DNA from 3 places in the Bacillus sp. AFS053548 genome. Region 3 is predicted to be linked to each of the others. Evidence: predicted binding sites of a transcription regulator. Region 3 holds the regulator's gene; each other region holds the start of a gene.
What was found. The regulator Rex, encoded in region 3, represses fermentation and respiration genes when NADH is low (regulators of the CRP and FNR family bind a similar motif). The targets are predictions, from matches to a motif close to TTGTGAAATATTTCACAA.
Positions count from the first base shown of each region.

Region 1: the regulator Rex is predicted to act here: its motif matches at 1,676-1,693, upstream of ric (iron-sulfur cluster repair di-iron protein).
Region 2: the regulator Rex is predicted to act here: its motif matches at 3,931-3,948, upstream of pflB (formate C-acetyltransferase).

Region 1 is NZ_NUHI01000028.1:53,471-59,515, reverse strand. It holds gene CN946_RS16335 (hypothetical protein) at 241-471, shown strand; gene CN946_RS16330 (hypothetical protein) at 681-905, shown strand; gene CN946_RS16325 (hypothetical protein) at 1,159-1,380, opposite strand; gene ric (iron-sulfur cluster repair di-iron protein) at 1,765-2,472, shown strand; partial or broken gene CN946_RS16315 (Crp/Fnr family transcriptional regulator) at 2,521-3,209, opposite strand; gene ade (adenine deaminase) at 3,327-5,048, opposite strand; purine riboswitch at 5,081-5,183, opposite strand; gene CN946_RS16305 (DUF4397 domain-containing protein) at 5,522-6,045, shown strand, end outside.
Region 2 is NZ_NUHI01000023.1:24,800-30,844, forward strand. It holds gene CN946_RS11690 (GNAT family N-acetyltransferase) at 1-105, shown strand, start outside; gene CN946_RS11695 (YfhE family protein) at 174-299, shown strand; gene CN946_RS11700 (hypothetical protein) at 406-585, opposite strand; gene pflA (pyruvate formate-lyase-activating protein) at 781-1,509, opposite strand; gene pflB (formate C-acetyltransferase) at 1,590-3,815, opposite strand; gene CN946_RS11715 (ATP-binding protein) at 4,202-5,095, shown strand; gene CN946_RS11720 (vWA domain-containing protein) at 5,115-6,045, shown strand, end outside.
Region 3 is NZ_NUHI01000031.1:3,315-9,359, reverse strand. It holds gene CN946_RS16950 (RNA polymerase sigma factor) at 1-71, opposite strand, end outside; gene groL (chaperonin GroEL) at 352-1,977, opposite strand; gene groES (co-chaperone GroES) at 2,037-2,321, opposite strand; gene CN946_RS16935 (CPBP family intramembrane glutamic endopeptidase) at 2,596-3,267, shown strand; gene CN946_RS16930 (redox-sensing transcriptional repressor Rex) at 3,308-3,934, opposite strand; gene abc-f (ribosomal protection-like ABC-F family protein) at 4,096-6,021, shown strand.

The DNA of each region.
Region 1 (6,045 bases), on a different contig from region 3:
ATTTTGAAACACTCTTCAAAATTGGGGAAATAATAACAGAAATAATGGAATTGTGCATTCAAAAAATTACATCGGTTTCATAATGGCCAATCTCAATTGTACTAAGAATGACCAAAAGCAACATTCATCCGAATATATGAAGATTATTCTTTGTTACTGGTAACCTAATTTTTCCCATAATTATTTTAGGTCTATTTTTTGTTAAAAATTGGAACAATATCACCGACAGGAGGAATACAAATGGATCATTTCGAAGCATTTTTGAATAGTAAGAATTGGATTGATAATGATTTAGATGCAAGATATATAAACATAAACCACCCTTATGCAATTTTAATTTCTGGAGAAGAAGGACAAATTACTTTAAGAGGAAACACTGGTATTGATAACGTGCAAAACGGAGAAGAAATTTTCTCCTTTACATCATTAAAAGAGCTTCAGGAGTGGTTTGAAGAAAATATTGGGGAATGAATTAGTTGTATTTATTAAATAATCCTACTCATGCCAAAATCTAAAATTATTGGCTGAGTTTTTTTATTTTATTGCATTGTAAATCCCTTAAATAAATTCAATTAATCTAATTGATTGTAAAAATTTAATTTTCATGAAATTAAAAAAGCAATATTCATAAAGGATATTGAAGTATTTACAACGAATAAATTTCATTGGAGGTGTTTGATATGAGCAATAAAAATAATGAATTGAATTGTAATAAGGAAGATTTGTTTCTAGAGGTAATCAACGAAATGAAAGGAATACAAATTCATTTATTAGAAGAAATCACTCGGCTAAACAGCGAAGTTAATTTTCTGATATCAGTTGTTCTACCAAATATAGATCGAGATAATTTAAATAATGATCAATTGGCCATGTTCGGAGAGATCGTCTTGAATAAAAGAAGTTAAATACAATATTAAGTATTACGTAAAAATTCTATCAAAAGTAAAATTAACTCTCTGAAGCAATCAAATCAAATTAAAATATGTTTCGCAAATTACTTCTCTTTTACCTCTTATAACTTTTACCACTTAAGATTGATTGTTAGATTGATGAACCTGAATCCATAGGTGTAAGAACATTTAAAGTAATGAAAATTATTTGAATGACAACTTATTTCTGTATTTAATTAAAATTTCAAAGCAATTACCGTTTTACTCTTTAATCTTTTTTGGAAAAAACTTTACCGTTATTCAATTGACACCAGTCCAGATCTGTTGTGTCACTGTATTTTGAGTTAAATTCATCTAAAGAAAGGAAAACTTCAATATTACCTTTTTCAAGCTCTAAAAGAAGCGTATATGGAGTTAAACCGTAAACATTAGAAACCGCAATTAATTCACCTATATGTATTTTTTCTGAAAAATCAATTTTATCTTCCATTTAAATCTCTCCTTAACCTTTAGAATTGATCGTCATAAATACTTTTATATACTGCCCTTAATACAAATATATCTTCAAATTCTTCAATATAAAATTTCGTAGATTTTAATTAAATTAATCATACAAGTATAATCTTGATTACAAATTGACAAATGAATTCAAAATAGTAAAATGACTCAAGTATTTTTCTTGAGTCATTTTATTGTTGGCTTAACTTACTGAAATAATTGTATTAATCATATTATTTTTTATTTGTTTATGTTTTTTATTATTCTTATTCCTAAAAAAACTCAATTTGTGATTTATATCACAAATTTATATCTATCTATTTGGTATTCTTTTTTTAGAAAAACAAAACAACAAAAATCTTATGGAGGTATTAAAATGAATCAACCATTTAATGAGTTCTCTAAAATTAGTGAGATTGTAACTGAATTCCCAAAGGCAAGTGATCTATTTAAAACTTATCGAATTGATTTTTGCTGTGGTGGAAATAGACCTTTAATCGAAGCGATTGAAGAAAAAAAACTTTCAAAAGATGAAATTCTATCAAAACTAAATACCTTATATCACGAAAAAAAATTATCAAACGAAGTATTAATTGATTTTAAAGAAGCTTCTAGTAGTGATTTAATCGAACATATCGTGACCAATCATCATCGTTTTTTAAATGAGGAATTACCTCTATTAAGTCCATATGTAACAAAAGTAATGCGTGTTCACGGAGAAACGCAACCTCATTTAGTAAGATTACACAAGTTGTTCTTTGATTTAAAAACTGAATTAGAGGCACATACTTGGAAGGAAGAAACAACGGATTTTAAATTGATTTTAGAATATGAACAAAACCCAACTGATGAAAATTACATGAAATTAAATAATGTCGTTGGCGAATTAGAAAATGAGCACAGTTCTGCTGGAGATATTTTAAAAGAATTACGTGAAATTACAAATGACTATACTCCACCAAAAGAAGCTTGTGGTACTTACCGCCTTGTTTATCAAAGACTTGAAGCTTTAGAGGCTGACACATTCCAACATATCCATTTAGAAAATAATATATTGCTTAAACGAGCAATTGTTAAGAATTAATTCTAGTTTATAAAAATATAAAGGAGCATGACAAGTCATGCTCCTTCTTTAGTTAAGTTCCGCTTGCAATTCTTCCATTTTTATTATAAAAAAACCTTCTGAATCAACTTTAACTAATTCCTTTTTTCTTAATTGATTTATAGTACGATTTACTGTCTCTCTGGATGAACCAATCATATTAGCAAGTTCGCGATTCGTAAAATGAGTTGTTATTTTATAGTGATTTTCATCTAAAGATACCCCATTCGATTTACATAATCGTAGTAATAACATGACGACTTGATCATATGTATTATGTAGTGTTTGTTCAACTAATCTAGCTTGTAGATCAATTATTTTTCTCCAAGAAACTTTAACAACTTAATACAAAGTACAGGATATTTAATCAGAATTTGCTCAAAGTCAGCGATTGGTGTGATAATTAACTCTGCTGTTTTAAGCACTTCAGCATGTGCTGGGAAGGTTCCTTTTCGAAATAAACCAACATGTGGAAACATCTCACCTGTTCGTGGTACCGAAACAATTTGTTCTCTACCCGACTGATCAGTTATATGTATTTTTATTTTTCCAGAGTGTATAAAAAACACGCGATCAAGTTTGTCTCCTTGCAAAAAGACAAATGATTTTGCTTTATATAATCTCATATGTGAAATATCAACTATCGATTGAAGCTCTTCATCCGAAAGATCTTTAAAAAGTGGTACTCTTTTAAAATGATTAAAAATCACATCTGACATTCAATATACTCCTCTATAAAAAATTCCTTCTACTTCGTTAAATACAAGTATTTACCTATCTACTTTATATAATTAACAAAAAAAGACCCCTTTATAGGAGTCTACATTTTATTATATTTATTCACCAGGAAAAACCGGAATAAATTTAAATTCATTTACATTAAATAAACCTTTAGTAGTTAGTTTTATACTCGGAATAACAGGTAGCGCTAGAAATGATAATGTTAAGAACGCGTTAAATGTATTGATTGGTCTAATTTGAAGTAATGATTTTTCAATTTGGTGTAAACCTGCTTCTACTTCTTCAGCAGATTTATTACTCATTAAACCGCCAATCGGTAATGATAATTTGGCAATTACTTTTCCAGATGATACGACTACAATTCCACCGTTCATTTCTTCAATTGTTTTAATTGCAAGATACATATCATAATCATTCATACCGGCAACGATTAGTTGGTGTGAATCATGAGCAATGGTTGTAGCGATTGCTCCCTCAATTAAATTTAAACCTTTAACAATACCTAGACCAATCTCTTTTTCAGAATGATAGCGATCTATTACTGCTATTTTACATAAGTTTTCGACGACACTTGGAATAAAATGAGTATATTCACTTGATAATTTTTCAATTAAATGGTTTGTTACGATACTATTCGGATTAATTTCAATTATATTTGCAAGCGTTTTTGAGTCTGTTTTTAATTCAAGATCTTCAATCTTTAGATCCCCTAAGCTTACTTTTGAATTAATTAAATTAGACTCTTCATTTTTAATTAGTTTACTAATTTGTTTGTTTTTAACGATAAACTCATTTTTACACCATACGTCCGCAACTTCTACTGATTCTAAATCGTTTAAAAATATTAAGCTTGCTTCATATCCAGGAGCAATTGCACCTTTTTGTTTTAAACCATAGCATGTTGCTGGATTTAATGTTGCCATCGAATAGGCAGTCACTGGGTCAATTCCATATTCGATTGCTGTTCGAATACAAAAATCAATCGAACCTTCTTTCATGATATCGTCTAAATGTTTATCATCTGTGCAATACATAATTCGCTGTTCATTTCGATCATTTACTGCAGGTAATAAATCACTTAGATTTCTTGCAGCGGACCCTTCTCTAAATGCAACATATAGCCCTGCTCTCAGTCTTTCCATTACTTCCTGGACATTTGTACATTCATGATCAGTTGAAATACCTGCATACGAGTATGTGTTTATTTCATTTTTAGTTAACCCAGCTAAATGACCATCAATTGGCTTTTGATAAGCGTGAGCTAATTTTAATTTATCGATCATTTGTTTTTCCATCGACATAACTGCAGGATAATCCATTACTTCAGCTAAGCCAAGTACTTTCGGATGTGTCATAAAAGGCTCTAAATGCTCTGCATAAAGTATGGCTCCCCCACGCTCTAATGAGGTTGCAGGTACACAGGATGGTAACATAACTCTAACATCTAACGGAATATTTTCTGAAGCGTCTAACATCATCTTAATTCCATCCACTCCAGAAACATTTGCGATTTCATGTGGATCACAAATAACAGTTGTTACTCCATGTGGTAGTACAGTTCTCGCATATTCACTAGGTAAAACCATTGATGATTCAATATGAACGTGGGAATCAATAAAGCCAGGTGATATATATTTCCCTTCAGCATCTATTACTACATTAGCCTCATAATCACCTATTCCAACTATTATTCCATTTGTAATTGCGATTGAATCTTCTATTATTTCTTTCGTAAAAACATTTATTATTTTCCCATTTATTATTAAAAAATCAGCCTTTTCAGCTTTTGTTGACGTTTTCATTTCATGTAGATTCATGTTTGTTTCCTCCTAAATATATAGGAGAGAATATGCTATGTCATATCTCTCGTAGTCAAACTATATCGGCAGCTTGGTAGAAACTTTTGGACCGGTTATTTCCAAAATTATACGAGCGTATTAAGAATTACTTTATTTTTTAGGGCTCAGACGAAAAAACAAGTTTTAGGAAGTTGTCTTTATACTGACTCAATTAATTTAAAGTGAATAAACTTAATTAGCTACTATTTAATTGTAAAAAACTATATTGATAGTATTCTATTAAATTTTGACTCTAAAAAGCAATAACTATTTTAAGGGTTATAAATATAAAATAATTCATAATATTCTCGTTAATGAATACTATTTTAAATGGGATCGTAGGATGGTAATCATAGGAGGTATGTAGTTTGAACAAAGTCGTACAAAAAAATCGAAGAAACCCTAATATTTTTAATCATTTTTCATCCTATTCAAAAAAAGAGGACAATTTGTTGCAAGTTAATTTTAATCGATTTGATTCGTTCCAAAGGCTAATAAAAAATGATGCACCAATAAGTATTAAACAGGACAAAATAATAAAGCAAAATTTAGCTTTTATAAGACTCGTTAACGTTTTACCTAAAAAAATAAGCTTAGACATTTATATTAATCGCACAAAATTTATTTCGAATTTAACTTTTAAAGAATCAACTCACTATTTAGCTTTACCTTCCGGGGTACACTTTGTCGAAATTTTTAAAGCTAATGATCAATCAAAACCAATTCATTCAGAACAAATATCTTTACTTGCTGAACAAAATTATACGATAGCTATTGGTTATAACTTAGACCAAATTTCTCTGTTTTCATATATGGATAATCATACCTTGCCTAAAGGCGAAGCTAAAATCCGTTTTATAAATTTATCCCCTAATTCACCAAATCTAGATTTCGCAGTAAAGGCTGGTGAAGGCGATGTTGTTTTCCCAAATGTCCCATACCGAAAAGCCTCAGAATATCTGCCTATATCGCCTAT
Region 2 (6,045 bases), on a different contig from region 3:
GAAGAAATTTACGATTTATTTGAAATTACCAAAGACAATTATTTATTGCATACAATGCGTGAAGATTACCAACAACATGAAGTTACGCATTTAAAAGAAGCATAATTTAGTATATCAGCCACAAAAAATGGAGAGACTTACTAAGGATTTTATAACTTAGCGAGGTGTTTTTTGTGGATAAACGAAAAGATAAAACGAGACGTAATTTAAGTTCTACTCAAGAAGTATTATATGCAAAGGAATTTAAGAAAGCTGATCGTGCTGCAGGTTATACTAATTTTAATGGAGTAGGCAAATAATTTTATTCAAAAAGGCTTTCTTAGGAAGCCTTTTTTGTTTTTCTAGAATAACTTTATAAACTGTAATACTCTGTATAAACAACTTTCAAAATTTACAATATCTTATTTAATTTTCACTTGATTCAATAATATAAACAGATGACGGTCTAACATAATATTCCTTACTAAGTTTTTCTTTTATTCGATGCATTTCATCTTCAATTTTTTCTCCTCGAACAAAAGATCCCCCTTCGATTCCATTCTGATCATCTAGTAAAACATACCAAGAAAAACGAAACTCCTTCATAAAAATTCACCCTTTAAAATAAGTAACTATAAATAACTATTTTTCATTATATTCACTAACCTCAAATTTATTTTAGTCAATCGTCTAAATAATAATAAAAAGCTTATTAAATAAACTGTCCTTTAAATGTTAGACGCCTAACATTTAAAGGACAGTTCAACGTAATTAGTTTTATAAACAAGTTTGTAATTCTTTCTAATGAGTTAATAGTTGATAAGCATGATTAACACTTTCATTTGATGGTGGTTGAATATCTTTTAAAGGATATTTTAATCCTAATGCTTCCCATTTATAGACTCCTAATTGATGATATGGTAAAATTTCTACTTTTTCCACGTTACCTAAAGTGTTTATAAAACTACCTAGTTTTATTAGATCATCTTCTGAGTCGGTGATCCCAGGAACTAAGACATGCCTAATCCAAACCGGAATATTTTTCTTGCTCAAGTATTTTGCAAAATTTTTAATTTGCTCATTTGATTTTCCCGTAAGTTTTATATGTCTTTTTTCGTCAAAATGCTTTAAATCTAATAATACTAAATCAGTGTATTCTAATACTTCGTCTAATTTTAAAAGAAAGTTTGGCTCAGTGCTGAAACATCCACCCGATGTATCAATCGTTGTATGAATCCCACTTTTTCTACAAGATTTAAACAGTTCTAATAGAAAGTCTAATTGTAATAATGGTTCTCCACCACTAACCGTAACACCACCTCCAGATGATCTCATAAATGGAATATACGTCTTGATATCCTTCATTAATTGATCAACTGACATTTCTTTGCCTGCTCCAATTTTCCACGTATCTGCGTTATGACAATATTGACATCTTAATAAACATCCTTGCGTAAAGATTACATATCTAAGACCTGGTCCATCGACAGTTCCACAAGTTTCAATTGAATGTATATTTCCTGAAATCATTGTCATTCTCCTCCTCATTTAGTAAAAACATTCAAGCCTAGTGAAGCATGTCCCCCACTAGGCTTGAAAAACAGAGATTATTACATAGAACCGTGGAAAGTTCTATTTATTACGTCAATTTGTTGTTCCCTAGTTAGTTTTATGAAGTTAACTGCATAACCCGAAACTCTAATCGTTAATTGCGGATATTCTTCAGGATGTTCCATTGCATCCATTAATGTTTCTCGATTGAATACATTTACGTTTAAGTGATGACCACCTTTTTCTGTATATCCATCTAACATTGCTACTAAGTTTACTATTTGTGTACTCTCGTCCTTACCTAAAGCTTTTGGAACGATTGAAAAAGTATTTGAAATTCCATCTTGTGCATCTTCGTAAGGTAATTTCGCTACTGAATTTAATGATGCTAGAGCTCCATTTGTATCGCGACCATGTAACGGATTGGCACCAGGAGCAAATGGTTCTCCAGCTTTTCTTCCGTCTGGTGTATTCCCTGTCTTTTTACCATAAACAACATTAGACGTAATCGTTAGCACTGATGTTGTATGAATTGAATTACGATATGTTTTATGCTTTCTTACTTTTGCCATAAAGCTTTCAACAAGTTCAACTGCAATATCATCTACGAGATCATTGTTGTTCCCGTATTTTGGATACTCTCCCTCAATTTCAAAATCAACAACGATTCCATTCTCATCTCGAATTGTTTTAACATTTGCATGCTTAATAGCTGATAATGAATCAGCACATACTGACAATCCTGCAATACCTGTTGCCATAGTACGTTTTATATTTGCATCATGTAACGCCATTTCAATTCGTTCATAGCTATATTTATCATGCATAAAGTGGATACAATTTAATGTATTAACATATAAGTCTGCTAACCAATCTAATAAAACGTCGAACTTAACCTTTACTTCCTCATAGTCCAGATACTCAGATGTAATCGGAGCATACATAGGTGCTACTTGAGCTTTTGACTTTTCGTCTTTACCACCATTAATCGCGTATAACAATGCTTTAGCAAGATTTGCACGTGCGCCAAAGAACTGCATTTGTTTACCGATTGTCATAGCGGAAACGCAACATGCAATACCATAATCATCACCATAATCCGGACGCATGATATCATCATTTTCATATTGAATTGAGCTAGTTTTAATTGACATTTTAGCACAATATTGTTTGAATCCATCTGGTAGTTTTGATGACCATAAGACAGTTAAGTTAGGTTCTGGAGCTGGTCCTAGATTATCTAAAGTATTTAAAAAACGGAATGAGTTCTTTGTTACAAGTGGACGACCATCTATTCCTATTCCACCGATTGACTCTGTTACCCAAGTAGGATCGCCTGAAAATAATTCATTATAATCAGGCGTACGAGCAAACTTGACTAATCTCAGTTTCATTACAAAGTGATCGACTAATTCTTGTGCGTCTTGTTCAGTTAAAGTACTTTCTTCAAGATCTCTTTCTATATAAATATCCAAAAATGTTGAAACTCGCCCTAAGCTCATAGCTGCTCCATTTTGCTCTTTTATTGCTGCTAAATAGCCAAAATATAACCATTGGAAAGCTTCTTTTGCGTTTGTTGCAGGTCTAGCAATATCAAACCCATGTTTTGTTGCCATTTGTTTTAATTCATTTAATGCACGGATTTGTTCATTTATTTCTTCACGATCTCTTATTACTTCTTCTGACATAACACTTGTTGTTTTATTTAAAGTATCAATTTTATCTTTAATCAGTCTATCTACCCCATATAAAGCTACCCTTCTATAGTCACCTATAATTCTTCCACGCCCGTAAGCATCAGGTAGACCTGTAATAACACCAGAACTTCTTGCTGCTTTCATTTCTGATGTATAGGCATCAAATACGCCTTGATTATGTGTTTTTCGATATTCTGTAAATATTTTGCTTATTTCATCATCAACTTTATATCCATAAGACTCGCATGATGCTTCAGCCATTCGAATTCCACCGAATGGTTGTAATGATCTTTTAAACGGTTTATCTGTTTGGAATCCAACAATTTGCTCTAATTCTTTCTCTAAGTATCCTGGTTCGTGTGAAGTAATCGTAGATACAATTTTCGTATCCATATCTAAAACTCCGCCATTTTCGCGTTCTTCTTTAGATAGTTTAAGTACTATATCCCATAGTTTATTAGTTGCATCTGTTGGTCCTAAAAGAAATGAGTCATCCCCAACATAAGATTTAACATTTTTTTGAATAAAGTCCCTTACATCAATCGTTTGTTCCCATCGTCCAGTTTCAAATTGTCTCCATTGTTCCATCGTATTACTCCTCCTCTTTTTGCATATAATACAGAAAGTTAATTAAGTATATAACAGATTACGTATCTAATTTAACATACGATGAACTGAAACAATCGTTTGTATTATGAACATATTGTGAAACATTGAACAAATTAGTTGCAAAGTTAACTCATATAAACACTTAATTCTTTCCACTAAATTACAGTTGCTTCATATATATAGTAATTCACTCTGAAAACTTTCCTGTTAAACGACAAACTGTTATACTCAAAAGATAATAACTGTATTAGCAATTTCATGTGAATTTGTGGACAAGACATTCACAATCCAACTATGCGATAATACAATGGTTAATACACAAATGCATAATCCAATTGAACAATGTTTATTTAAAGGAGTAATTTATGAATACAAAACTAAATCTTTCTAGTTCGATTAATGAAAAATTAAATTTAATATATAATGAACAAATTCAAAAAGTTCTAAAAGAAGAGCAATTATTAATCGGCACAAAACAATATGTTTCTCAAGACAAAACGATTTTAGAAGATGCTATTACTGCCCTTCTTCTTGGTAAAAATATTTTATTAAAAGGTCCAACAGGAAGTGGTAAAACGGTTTTAGCTGAGACTCTTTCAAAATTGCTTTATCAACCGATGCATAGCATAAACTGTTCAGTCGATTTAGATATAGAAGGTATTGTTGGATACAACACAATTACCTCTAATACGAACGGATCTGAAGTAGTATTCATCGATGGACCTTTAATGAAAGCAATGAAAAAAGGTCATATTTTATATATTGATGAAATTAACATGGCTAAACCAGAAACATTACCATTACTACATGGTGCACTTGATTATCGAAAAATGATAACAAATCCATTCACTCAAGAAGTAGTAAAAGGTGACGAAAACTTTAGAGTAATCGCCGCAATAAATGAAGGATATGTAGGAACAAGCGAATTAAATGAAGCTTTAAAAAATCGCTTCATTATCATAGATGTTCCATATATTAACGGGGAATCATTACTTCAGTTATTAAAAGATGAATCTGAGCTTAAAGATGAAGACCTACTAAAGAAATTCACAAGCTTTTCAAGTGATTTAATTCCATTAGCAAGTGAAGGCAGAATTAGTGAAGATGCAGCAAGTATTCGAGGTGTTCTTGACGCATGTGATTTATCTGTTCATATACCAGTACTTCGAGCAATTGAACGTACAATTATCGCTAAATTAAGTGATGACATTGAGCGCGAGACTGTTAGAGAACTAGCAGAAAGTTATTTTCTTTCTTGAAATGAGTGATGATTAACATATGAAACAAATCATTTTTAACAATAAAAAAATCGACGCTTCCACTTTTCTTCAAATGGAAAATTTATCGATTTCTCTTTCGAAAGATCGTAGTTCATTTTTAGAATTTGATTTTCAGGCGTATTACGACGATGAAGAACAAAAATTTACTGTCAGTCATTTTTGGGATACACAAGAGCATAGTACACAGTTACAAGGTTTGAAATCAGATGTGTACTTAAAAGCTTTAGGTAATAAACATTACTCAGATTTTAGTGAATTTAAAGAGACACTAAAGGAATTACAAGAAACTCATTTAAAAAGTTTTTTCACACAATTATTTGTCCTTCTTGAGGATATCCGGCTTGAAGAGTTAATTATTCATCAAAGATCAGGTACAAGACAATTATTTTCTACTAGAAGAAATATATATAGACATTATTTTCAATCACAATTCAAAGCAAATGAAATGCGTAATTTCCAATTAGATCAATTATTTTGTTTAATTTATCTTTCACTTACTTCTACTCAATTAACTTATCAAACGAATGAACAACTCGAGGATATTTTACCCATCCTCTTCCAAGCGTTTGAAGCTAAGAAAACAAGTGATATTTCTTCCATTGTATTTAGAGTGCAGCAGAGACTACTCTCACTGTATAAGGAAGATATGATTCACACATATTTTGGCTATTTACCGTTAAATAAAATTAACGAATTAGCTTTATGTAATAGTAAGGTAAAAGAGCTTCAAAATGACGACCAGCAAGAGGGTCTTGATGAAAGAAATAGCGAAGATGAAAGATTATCAACCTGGCATAGAGAAAGTAAAAATAATGAAACAGATGATAATTTTTTACGATTTGAAGTTGAAAGTGGTACAAAAACTTCTATTAAAGCTAATTTTGCACGAGAAGAAGAGGCCGGCGATCAGGCAATTGCAAATGCATTTG
Region 3 (6,045 bases):
AATTCTTCTAATGCAGGCCGATGTTTTTCTTTTATTAGATGCATCAACTCTGCGTCACTCATTTTTTGCATAAAAAAAGCAAGCCTCCTCATTATTTACATGATTCCTTTTAATAAGTAACGAACAATAATGGAAAACGGTTTGATTTAAAAGATTTGAATTTGATATTTTTGTTTTTAAAGGAAATAAATTTTGTACTTTCTTTGCCACAAAAAATCCCCTTACAGATAAACAGTTAAGATCATCATAGCATGTTCTCTTTTTTTCCTGTCTACCTATAGGGGATTATATCAATTACTATTATTTATAAACATAAAAAAAACCCTTGATTGCTCAAGGGTTTTTTCTTTATTACATCATGCCGCCCATGCCGCCCATGCCCATGTCAGGCATAGCTGGAGCATTTTTCTCAGGGATATCAGCTACTACTGCTTCAGTTGTTAAGAACATAGCTGAAACAGATGCTGCGTTTTGAAGTGCAGAACGTGTAACTTTAGTTGGGTCAACGATCCCTTCTTCGATCATGTTTACCCATTGTCCGTTAGCAGCATTGAAACCAACGCCAACTTCCGCAACTTTTAATTTTTCAATAATTACTGATCCTTCTAGACCTGCATTTGTAGCGATTTGACGCACCGGAGATTCAAGTGCACGTAATACGATGTTGATACCTGTTGCTACGTCACCTTCTGCTTCGATTGCAGCTACTTTATTGTATACGCTCATTAATGCAGTACCACCACCTGCTACAATACCTTCTTCAACTGCAGCACGTGTTGAGTTTAACGCATCTTCAATACGTAATTTACGTTCTTTTAATTCAGTTTCAGTTGCAGCACCAACTTTGATTACTGCTACACCACCAGCTAATTTAGCTAAACGCTCTTGTAATTTTTCGCGATCAAATTCAGAAGTAGTTTCTTCTAATTGAGCACGGATTACGCCGATACGTCTTTGGATAGCTTCAGTTTCACCAGCACCTTCAACGATTGTAGTGTTTTCTTTTGTTACTACAACTTTTGAAGCACGACCTAATTGAGTGATGTTAGTTGTTTTAAGATCTAATCCTAATTCTTCTGTAATCACTTCACCGCCAGTTAAGATCGCGATATCTTCTAACATTGCTTTACGACGGTCACCGAAGCCAGGAGCTTTAACAGTAACTGCATTGAACGTACCACGTAATTTATTTACGATGATCGTTGCTTGTGCTTCACCTTCAACATCCTCAGCAATGATTAATAGTGGCTTACCTTGTTGAACAACTTGCTCAAGTACTGGTAAGATTTCTTGAATGTTTGTTACTTTTTTATCTGTGATTAAAATATATGGATTTTCTAATTCAGCAACCATTTTCTCTGAATTTGTAACCATGTAAGGAGAAGAGTATCCACGGTCAAATTGCATACCTTCTACTACTTCTAACTCAGTTGTGAAACCTTTTGATTCTTCAAGAGTAATAACTCCATCATTACCAACACGCTCCATTGCTTCAGCAATTAATTGTCCAACTTCTGGATCCGCTGAAGAAATTGCAGCAACTTGTGCGATTGACTCTTTACCTTCAATTGGTTTTGAGATTGTTTTTAATTCTTCGATTGCTACAGCAACTGCTTTTTCGATACCTTTACGGATACCCATTGGATTTGCACCAGCAGTTACGTTTTTAAGACCCTCACGAATCATAGCTTGAGCTAAAACTGTCGCAGTTGTTGTACCGTCCCCAGCAACGTCATTTGTTTTGCTAGCAACTTCAGCAACTAATTTTGCACCCATATTTTCAAATGCATCTTCTAATTCGATTTCTTTTGCGATTGTAACACCATCATTTGTAATTAATGGAGACCCGAATTTTTTCTCAAGAACTACGTTACGTCCTTTTGGTCCTAAAGTTACTTTTACAGCATCAGCTAAAGCGTCTACACCACGTAACATTGCGCGACGTGCTTCTTCACCAAATCTAATGTCCTTTGCCATGAAAATGACCTCCTTATAATATAAAAAATATATTTTTTAATTTAAGTATTTTTATTTTATTAACCTATGATTGCAAGTATATCGTTTTCGCGAAGTACTAAGTATTCAGTACCACCGTACTTAACTTCTGTTCCTGAATATTTAGAGAAGATAATGCGGTCACCTACAGATACTTCTAAAGCTACGCGCTCACCATTTTCAAGTACTCGGCCAGTACCTACTGCAACAACTTTGCCTTCTTGTGGCTTTTCTTGTGCACTACCTGGTAACACGATACCACTAGCAGTTTTTTCTTCAGACTCAACAAGCTCAATTACAACACGATCACCTAATGGCTTTAACATGTGTAATACCTCCTCAATAATCAAATCATTATTTTTTAGCACTCATGTATATTGAGTGCTAACACAATTATTAGTTTAAATAATATCAAAAAATTTTGCAAGCCCGAAGCAGGCACTTTTCTTGTCGAAATTTAATAAGTTTTTTTCTTTACAATCAAAAGTAAAATAAAAAGTGAAAATTTCTTTTAAGAAACAAAAGAAACGAGTAAAATAATGTACGTGTTGTTATAAACCTTTGGGTTATGAAAAATATCAACACAAAGGAGCTAACGTATTGAAAACTAGAGATTTATGGATTTTATTAACGTATGTCGTTCTTCAATATTCAGCGGTATTTGGGGTGCCCTATTTATTAAATAGTAACTTATACGTTGGAGTAGATCAGAAAACAGCTTCTCTTGAAGCGGTGGCATTATGGGGTTGTATTAGTTTCGTAAGTGGATTAATTATTATTCTTATCTTATTACATAAGCCCATTTATGAAGGAATAAAGAATCTAAAAACTAATTATCGTACAATAATAAATTGGGTTATTTTAGGTTACTTCATAACAATGCTAACTCAAATTGTTTGTAATTTAATTTTAATTTATGTATTTGATTTAAATAAGGGCTCAGAAAATACTCAAAATATCATAAACATCGCTAAGCTTAACCCGGCTTTTATTATCATCCCAAGTCTGGTTGCACCAATTTTAGAAGAGATTATTTTTCGACGAATCATTTTTAGAAGGCTTTATAATCGATTACCATTTATTATTTCTGCTGGGATTAGTTCAGCGATCTTTTCGCTTATGCATGGAGACTTGCCCTTCTTTTTATCTTACTTTCTAATCGGTTTTGTATTTTGTTATCTGTATAAACGAACAAACTCAATTATGGTACCAATCTTAACCCATATGTTAATGAACTCTTTTGTCGTTTTTCAGCAGATCAATTTACATTAAAAACCCCCAAGTTTTTGGGGGTTTTTATTTTAATATGAATTTATTGTTGTAAAAAATATGCCAATGTTTGAAGTTCAACTGCTAAGTCTATATGATGAATGCGAATATGTTCTGGTACACTAATTCGTGCAGGTGTGAAATTTAAAATTCCTCTAATATTTTTTCCTTTTAATCGATCAGCTATTGATTGTGCTACAGGTGCAGGAACAGTTAAAATAACGATTTGAATATCTTCATTCATAACTTCCTCTAGATGATCTAGATTATAAACGGGTACTCCACCTATTTCAGTACCTATTTTATTTGGATCAATATCAAATGCCATCTCAATTTTTGTATTATTATTTTTTATAAAATTATAATGTAAGAATGCAGTTCCTAAATTACCAACACCAATTAATGCAACTTTCATAACTTCATGCTGGTTAAGCGCTTTCGAGAAAAAAGTTAATAAATAATTTACGTTATAGCCATAACCTTTTTTACCAAGTGCTCCAAAATATGAAAAATCTCTTCTGATTGTAGCGGAATCTACCTTTACTGCTTCACTTAACTCTGCTGAAGAAACTCTTTGTTTACCTGATAAAGACAAATTCTTTATAAAACGGTAATATAAAGGTAGACGTTTAGCAGTAGCTTGTGGAATTTTAATTTGTTCCGAATCCATTTTTTAATCCCCCACTTACTGTAATTCTTTTTACTATGGTGTGTAATTTGACTTTATTTTAGTAATAAAGTACTTGTTCTAATGTAAAATATACACTATATTTAAGAATTTTGACAGTCTACAGTTACATAGATAAAAAATTTTGCAATGAGGTGTTATCCATGATTCTTTTACAAGTAAATAATGTCTCAAAGTATTTTGGTAGTGACATTATACTTTCAAATATAAAATTAGAAGTTCAAACGAGTGATCGAGTTGCCATTGTTGGACGTAATGGTGCAGGAAAATCTACATTATTGAAAATCATAGCAGGTGAAATATCCTATGATGGCGGTGAAATAAATAAACCTAAAGACGTTACTGTAGGCTACCTAGCCCAAAACTCTGGTTTACAAAGCGATAAAACGATTTGGGAAGAATATTATTCTGTATTTAATCATTTAGTAGAGATGCAGGATAATATGAGAAAATTAGAAGTTAAAATGACTAGGGAGGATGTCTATTCTAATCAAGCCGTTTATGACAAGGTTATGAATGAATATGATCATCTTCAATATACATTCAAAGAAAACGGTGGTTACCAGTTTGAAGCAGATATTCGTTCAATAATTAGTGGTTTAGGTTTTAGTAATGAAGATTACGAAACAAAAATTTCTTCGTTAAGCGGTGGACAAAAGACAAGACTGGCATTAGGTAAGCTATTATTAACGAAGCCTGATTTGTTAATCTTGGATGAGCCTACGAACCATTTAGATATTGACACTCTTAGTTGGTTAGAGCGCTACTTACAGTCATACCCTGGTGCAGTATTAATCGTTTCCCACGATCGATATTTTCTTGATCAAGTTGTTAATATTGTTTATGAAATATCTAACCATAAGCATCAACGATTTGTTGGGAATTATAGTAAGTACCTTGAACTAAAGGCAGCTCAATATGAACAAGAGTTAAAACAGTTCGAAAAGCAACAAGAGGAAATCTCTAAACTTGAAGATTTTGTGCAGCGTAATATTGCGCGTGCTTCAACTACTAAAAGAGCTCAAAGTCGTAGGAAACAATTAGATCGAATGGTTCGATTAGACAGGCCACTTGGTGACGAGTCTTCGGCTAATTTTTCATTTACAATTGAAAAACAAAGCGGTAATGATGTGTTGTCTGTACAAGATTTATTTATTGGCTATGATCGTATCCCAACAATCGATCATACGATGAGATTCGTACTGAATCGAGGGGATAGTGTCGCATTAGTCGGTCCAAATGGTGTAGGTAAATCGACATTACTTAAAACGATTATTGGAGATTTAGAAAAATTACAAGGAACGATTGATTTTGGTGCAAATGTTTCAGTTGGTTATTATGATCAAGAGCAAGCAAAACTAACTTCTAATAAAAGAGTATTAGACGAACTTTGGGATGATTATCCATTAATGGCCGAACAAGAAATTCGAACAATATTAGGGAACTTTTTATTTTCTGGAGATGATGTGACAAAAATTGTTACCTCTTTAAGTGGTGGAGAAAAGGCTAGATTAGCTTTAGCTAAGCTTATGATGAAAAAAGCTAATTTCTTAATTCTTGATGAACCTACTAACCATTTAGATTTAGATAGTAAAGAAGTGTTAGAAAATGCTTTATTAGATTACCCTGGAACGATTTTATTTGTTTCTCATGATCGTTACTTTATGAACAGATTATCCACAAAAACTTTTGAACTAGCAAAAGCAGGATTATCAATTTATTTGGGTGATTATGACTATTATCAATTTAAGAAAAACGAAGCATTTGAAAAAGAACAAGCAGAAAAAGAGGCTACATTATCACAAGTTAAACAATCTTCTCAACCAATTTCTGATTATCAACAAGACAAAGAATTGAAGAAAAAAATCCGTCAAACTCAGCGCCGTATAGAGGAGATTGAAAGTAATATATCGCAATTTGAGCTTGATATAGAGACGATCGAACTAGAATTATGTAAGCCAGAAGTTTACGGTAATTTTCAATTAGTACAAGAATTAACAAATAAGAAAAATGATATCGAAGCTAAGTTAATAGACCTAATGGAAGAATGGGAGAACTTACAAGAGTAATGACTAAACGGATAAGCTTTTTGC